2 linked regions of the Rhodopirellula baltica SH 1 genome follow. The protein of the gene in region 1 interacts with the protein of each later gene in a pairwise test. Links are inferred from orthologs where the notes say so. Each region holds a gene or a part of one and is shown in the gene's direction. Other genes may lie near its edges. The genes, in order: aceE and nth.

Region 1 (3,652 bases):
TCCCCACATCCAAATCTGCCAGATCACCTACTGGGAAGTCAGTGGCGACAGCCCCGAGGAAGCCAGCGAGAAATATCAAAACAGCAACGATATCCAGCCTTCGCTGATGCATCGTGAATTGGGTTATGATGATCGCGACACGCAGCTGGAGCTCGGCTTTGACGAAGCCATTCGCAGCACGCCGTGAGTCACAGTTGCGTCGCGAAAATTCAGACGCGACCAAATGTCGCTGTTTCCCCTGTCTCGCGAGATTCTGCTGTCCCGTGAGACCCCGTTCAGAAATCGGCAACGCTGAGTTCGCGGTAAGTTTCTCCGGCCAAATCCGGTGACGACTCCAAACAATCGAGCGTTGATCCGCGAATTCGGAAGGAATCATGCCCAACCCGAGCTGGATGCGACGCAAATTGGCGGCATCGCGACAAAGATGACTCGGTGATCGCCCCAACAATGCTGCGTCGAGCTTTTTTGGGCGTTCAAAAGGTGCCGCAGAAAAACTTTCGCCCGAGCCAATGGGGGTTAGCACAACCAACTGTCCAGCAAAGCTGAAACGGGCATTTCAGATGCCCTTCCTAACCTTGCTGGAAACGTGCAAGAACGGCTAAACTACTAGGTCTGACCGAAAAACTCGACCTATCTGATCCAATCGTCCGCGAGCCCGGAGTTCTCTACTCTCTATGTCCGAATCAAAATCCGTCGCTCAAGCTGAAATTTCCCAAAACCTTGGCGAATTGCAGCACTCGCCGGACGTCGATGTCGACTCCGCCGAAACCCAAGAGTGGATATCATCCCTCGAATATGTCCTTCAGAGCAAAGGCCCCGAACGGGTCAAGTTTCTGATCGACCAACTGCGTGACCGAGCCGCTGAAGAGGGTGTGCCCCTTTCCTCGGACACCTCGACGCCATACGTCAACACAATCCCACCTCACGAGCAGCCCGCTTACCCCGGCAATCGTGAACTCGAACGACGCATCAAATCGATCATTCGCTGGAATGCGATGGCCATGGTCGTCCGAGCGAACAAACGGCCCGGTGGCGTCGGTGGACACATCAGCACGTTCGCCAGTTCAGCGACACTTTACGAAGTCGCATTCAACCACTTCTTCCAAGGCCGCGGCGAAGACGGTTACTCCGGCGACTCGATCTACTTCCAAGGTCACGCGTCACCCGGCATGTACTCACGTGCCTACCTCGAAGGTCGCTTGTCTGACGAGAACCTCGACAACTTCCGTCGTGAACTCGCACCCGGTGGCGGACTTTCCAGCTACCCTCACCCTTGGTTGATGCCCGGTTTTTGGGAGTACCCCACCGTCTCGATGGGCCTCGGTCCGATCATGGCGATCTACCAAGCCCGTTTCAACGAGTACCTCAACGATCGTGGTATCAAAGACACCAAGGGCCAAAAGGTTTGGGCATTCCTCGGTGACGGAGAATGCGACGAACCGGAAACACTCGGTGCAATCGGATTGGCTTCGCGTGAGAAACTCGACAACCTGATCTTCGTCATCAACTGCAACCTGCAGCGACTCGATGGTCCCGTTCGCGGTAACAGCAAGATCATTCAAGAACTGGAATCGATCTTCCACGGTGCCGGATGGAACGTCATCAAAGTCGTCTGGGGCGGCGAATGGGACGAACTGCTTGCTCGTGACACAACTGGCCTGCTTGCCAAACGCATGAACGAAGTCGTCGACGGCCAGTACCAAAAGTACACGTCGATGCCTGGTAGCTACATCCGCGAGCACTTCTTCGGCAAGTACCCCGAGTTGCTCGAATTGGTCAAACATCTCTCCGATGAGAAACTCGAAAAGATTCGCCGCGGCGGTCACGATCCCGAAAAGGTTTACGCGGCGTATCACCGTGCCACCACGCTGAACAACGGCAAACCGACCGTGATTTTGGCGAAAACGGTAAAGGGTTATGGTCTGGGCGAAGCCGGCGAAGGCCGCAACGTCGCTCACAACCAAAAGAAGATGAACGAAGCCGAGTTGCTCGAATTCCGAACTCGCTTTGGCATTCCAATCAGCGACGAAAAAGTTGGTGAGGCGCCGTTCTACAAACCACCGGCCAATAGCACCGAGATCAAATACCTAAAAACTCGCCGAGAAACACTGGGTGGCCCGGTTCCGAGCCGACCAACCGAACATCCAAAGTTGGAAATTCCAGCTCTAGACGTGTTCCAAAAGTTCGTCGCGAAACGCACCGACAACAAGGAAGTCAGCACGACGTTTGCCGCCGTGCAGATGTTGATCTCCATGTGTCGCGATAAATCCATCGGCAAATACGTGGTGCCCATCGTTCCGGATGAATCACGAACGTTCGGCATGGAAGGCATGTTCAAACAATTTGGCATCTACGCTCACGCGGGCCAACTTTACGAACCAACGGACTCTGACCAAGTCGCTTACTACAAGGAAGCTCAAGACGGGCAGATTCTGGAAGAAGGCATCACCGAATGCGGATCGATGTCCAGCTTCAATGCCGCTGGCACAGCTTACAGCTGTCACGGTGTGAACATGATTCCGTTCTACATCTACTACAGCATGTTTGGCTTCCAGCGGATCGGCGATTCGATTTGGGCCGCTGCTGACATGCGAGCCAAGGGTTTCCTTGTCGGTGGTACCGCCGGTCGCACGACGCTCAACGGCGAAGGCCTGCAACACCAAGACGGGCATAGCCTGCTCAACGCGATTGCGTTCCCCACCGTGCGTGCTTACGACCCAGCGTTTGCTTACGAAGTCACCGTGATCGTTCACGAAGGCTTGAAGCGGATGTACGAAGAGGGCGAGGAATGCCTGTACTACATCACCGCTGAAAACGAAGCATACGTTCAGCCGGAAATTCCTGAAGGATGCGAAGAAGGCATCATCAAGGGGATGTACAAATTCAATAGCCGCGAAGTGGACGGTGCCAAAGCACGCGTGCAATTGTTCGGCAGTGGTGCGATTCTCAATAGTGCGTTGAAGGCACAAGAGATCCTCGCTGAAAAGTACAACATCGCCAGCGACGTTTGGTCGGTGACCAGCTACACATTGCTTCGTCGCGACGCTCACTCCGTCGAACGTTGGAACCGTCTGCACCCAACCGAGACGCCCCGCAAGAGCTACCTCGAAGAAGTGCTCGAAGGAGTCGAAGGCCCATTCATCTCGGCCAGCGACTACGTGCGTGCTCTCGGCGAACAGCTCACGCCTTGGATCCCGGGCGACTACTACGTCCTGGGCACCGACGGCATGGGCCGAAGCGAAACTCGCGAAGCACTGCGTCGCCACTTCGAAGTCGATGCGGAATCGATCACCATCGCTGCTTTGGGTCGTCTGGCGAAAGCCGGAACGTTCGAAGCCGCCGACGTGGCACAAGCGATCAAAGATCTGGATTACGATCCCGATAAAGTCGATCCTTACTTCGCCTAATTTTGGTCGCAAAAACGCGAACGTCGTTCGCGACGCATTGCCTGGATTTCAATCGTCCCCGAAACACCGGGGACTTGGCCGCAATCGAACGACCGAGCGTCTCAACCTTCTCCAATCACACTCTGACATATCTTTCCCATGACTGAAGTCAAACTCCCCGAACTCGGCGACGGCATCGAATCTGGCGATGTCCTTGAAATTTTCGTTTCCGTCGGCGATGTGATCACCGCCGGACAAGACATCGT
Region 2 (3,270 bases), 850 kb from region 1 along the record:
TATACCCACCGTGGTCCTCGCGACTTCTTGCTGGACAATCCGCCCAGCATCGGTCCCTGATCGCACTGGGGTTTGAATTTCGAGTCTGCTCAGGCCGTTGTGCCTGAGGCTCTCGAATTGATTCCGTCTGTGAAGAGTGTTCCGCAGTCGCCCGAGGGAGTTTAGGCGTGGCAACCGATTTTCGGCTGAAAGAGCAGTTACCAGAGCTGACCGAGCAAATCGTCAGCACATACACCTCCGATGATTCAATCAATCATTTGGGGCACTGCCCATTGCCTAGCTACACCGCCGTCGTTGACATCCTTTTGGATCTCAAGGACATCCTTTACCCGGGTTACAAGCGGCATACCAATTTGCATGCCGGCAACATCCGCTACCACGTCGGCGGGTTGATTGATTCCTTGCACGATCAGCTGACGACTCAGATCGCTCGTGCTTTACGGCACGAGCACCGCGTGCTGCAGAATCACAAGGATTGTGAAACGGACATCGACTTCGAAGCCAAAGGCCAAGCCATGGCGATCGAGTTGCTCAAACGCGTCGTGAAATTGCGGCACATGTTGGCGACCGATGTTCAAGCCGCTCACGATGGCGACCCGGCTTGCCAGACGACCGATGAAGTCGTCTTTTGCTACCCCGGTTTCGAAGCGATCACGGTCTACCGAATCGCTCATGAACTGGTGCAGCTCAACGTGCCTTTCATTCCTCGAATGATGACGGAATGGGCGCACAAAGAAACTGGCATCGACATTCACCCTGGTGCGACGATCGGTGAGTACTTCTTCATCGATCACGGAACCGGTGTGGTGATCGGTGAGACGTGCCACATTGGAAAGCACGTCAAACTGTATCAAGGTGTGACGCTTGGCGCATTGAGCTTCCCAACCGACGCCGATGGCCAGTTGATTCGCGGCCAGAAACGTCATCCGACGATCGAAGACGAAGTGGTGGTTTACGCCAACGCGACGATCTTGGGTGGTCGCACAGTGATCGGTCGCGAATCGGTGATTGGTTCGAGCGTTTGGATCACTCGCAGTGTCTCGCCCGGCACCACGGTGGTACTGGAGAAACCGCAACTGAAGGTACGTGGCTCGGATGAGCCCGCCGATGAGTTGCGTCCCGAGGTGAATTACCAAATCTGATCACTGGGTAACCCCAGACGATTCGGTATAGTGTGGCGATGTTGAAGAAAGAACGCGCCGCCATTGTCCTCGAGCGTCTGAACACGCTCTATCCCGACCCGCCGATTCCGCTGGACCACACCGACGAGTTCACGTTGTTGGTCGCTGTTTTGTTGAGTGCGCAATGCACCGACAAAAAGGTTAATGAGATCACGCCGGAGTTGTTTTCGGTTGCCGGAACGCCCTCAAAGATGCGTGAGCTTGGCGAAGAGGGAATCCTCGAAATCATCCGCCCGCTCGGACTTTCAAAGCAGAAAGCCAAGGCGCTCGCGAAGCTATCGGGGATGCTGATCGATCTGCACAAAGGCCAGGTACCAAGCACATTCGAAGAGCTGGAAGCATTGCCCGGTGTCGGGCATAAAACAGCCAGCGTTGTGATGTCGCAAGCGTTCGGCTTCCCAGCGTTTCCGGTTGACACGCACATTCATCGACTGGCCCAGCGTTGGGGATTGTCCAGCGGCAAAAGCGTTGTGCAAACTGAACGAGATCTGAAAAGCTTGTTCCCCGAGTCGTCTTGGAACAAGCTGCATCTGCAAATCATTTTCTACGGTCGAGAGTTCTGCACCGCGCGAGGCTGCGACGGACGCGTGTGTGAACTCTGCCGCGAGCTCTATCCCAACCGCCGCAAACCAGTGACCTGGATCAAACCCTGATCTTTCTTACTCGTCCGCGTGGCTGGATTCGCCAGAATATCAGAGCTCCGGTTGGAATCTCTGGGCCTGTTGCGTGGCGGCTTTCTGTCGATGTAGGCCAGGTTCCACCTGGCTGGGCGAATGGCCGGGGCCTCACGAACTCGCGGATGAATGACTAATCGCCTCGCTTTGTGCCAAAGCATCGGCTGGATGCCAGGTACAACCTGGCCTACGAGACTAGTTAGTTCGTGGTTGAATTCGGCAGAATTCAGATGTTTTAGGTGGGACGCGTCCGAATTTTTGGCGAATCCGGCTACCGTGCGTGACGGCTTTCAGTGGACATCGGCGTAGGCCAGGTTCCACCTGGCGGGGTGATCGGACGGAGCCTCGCGAACTTGCGGATGAATGCTAAACCGCCTCGCTTTGTTCCAAAGAATCGGCTTGGTTGCCAGGTAAGACCTGGCCTACGTGGCTAGCCAGTCCGTAGCTGGCTTCGGCAGAATTCAGGTGTTTCGGTTGGGACGCGTCCAAATTCTTGGCGAATCCGGTGACGGTGCAATGGCGGCTGGACCAAACGAAACGCGGATCCGGCAAGATCGCCTTCCAATTCAAACCAGCGTTCCTCTCGTTGAAAATGCACCGAGAGGAACGTTGATTCGAAACAGGCGTTTCTACTCGCCTTCGCTTTGTGCGTCAGCGATCGAGCCGTCTTGGGCTTCGATGGCTTCCCAGTCGATGCCCTCGGGAGCGGCCAATTTTTCCGCGTCACCGCCGCCCTGCGAGCAGGCCGGCAAGCCCGATAGGCCCACCGCGAAACACAGCGTTGCGATCATTCGTGTCAACTTCATCATTCGAAACCTTCAATCGTTTCCTTGGAAGAAATGGACCCGTGAGCTCCCCACAATCCGTAGGGACTCTTTTGTCCGACATTACCGTAGTTCTTTGAAATGCTTTGGGCTTGTTGATTGCCCGCTTCGATCGAATCGGTGACGAACTTCACGGCTCCATCCGTCAACAGAACATGAACCCCACCTTGATGGTGACTTGCTGAGCTGAATACGCCTGATTGCCAGGCAGTGCCCCAACCCATGGGGCAGGTGGGTGAGTTGGGTGGCAGGACAGTGTTCATGCCCGTGATCATCAAGTGATAGTTCCACCAGCGACCGCCTCGTGACGTTCCCCCACTGTCCCACAGTGGCACACTGCTCTCGATGAATTGGGGACGCTCGGGGTCAATGACGGAAGTGCAGAGAGTCAAATCGGATCCCATCGAGTCATCGGCGGGGAAGTGCGAAAGGTTGACGACGGAACCACCGACGCCGCGGTCGCCGAGGTTGGTCACAATCTCAGCCATCGCAATTGTGTTCGACAATCCATCGAGGACGTCTCGGAATTTACGCGGTTCATCTCGTTTGAACAGACCGCGGAAGACACCTTGGTCGGCCCACTGGTTCGAG

The links.
Region 2: the proteins of aceE (region 1) and nth interact in binary tests that used the Escherichia coli proteins (3 or more experiments, as listed by UniProt). The link is inferred for Rhodopirellula baltica SH 1 from one-to-one orthologs.

What each region holds. Positions count from the first base shown.
Region 1 is NC_005027.1:1,768,094-1,771,745, reverse strand. What follows is about bases 278-3,607. They hold aceE (pyruvate dehydrogenase (acetyl-transferring), homodimeric type), read left to right. Parts: upstream 278-674; coding sequence 675-3,407; downstream 3,408-3,607. Other genes in these bases: RB_RS06720 (2-oxo acid dehydrogenase subunit E2), read left to right, coding at 3,546-3,607. Also shown: RB_RS06730 (dCTP deaminase), read left to right, coding at 1-187; more of RB_RS06720, read left to right, coding at 3,608-3,652. UniProt on the Escherichia coli protein: Component of the pyruvate dehydrogenase (PDH) complex, that catalyzes the overall conversion of pyruvate to acetyl-CoA and CO(2).
Region 2 is NC_005027.1:2,618,165-2,621,434, reverse strand. What follows is about bases 57-3,004. They hold nth (endonuclease III), read left to right. Parts: upstream 57-1,174; coding sequence 1,175-1,834; downstream 1,835-3,004. Other genes in these bases: RB_RS10225 (DUF1559 domain-containing protein), read right to left, coding at 2,661-3,004; RB_RS10230 (hypothetical protein), read right to left, coding at 2,485-2,664; RB_RS10240 (serine O-acetyltransferase), read left to right, coding at 168-1,142; RB_RS10245 (hypothetical protein), read left to right, coding at 57-60. In the rest of the region: more of RB_RS10245, read left to right, coding at 1-56; more of RB_RS10225, read right to left, coding at 3,005-3,270. UniProt on the Escherichia coli protein: DNA repair enzyme that has both DNA N-glycosylase activity and AP-lyase activity. The DNA N-glycosylase activity releases various damaged pyrimidines from DNA by cleaving the N-glycosidic bond, leaving an AP (apurinic/apyrimidinic) site.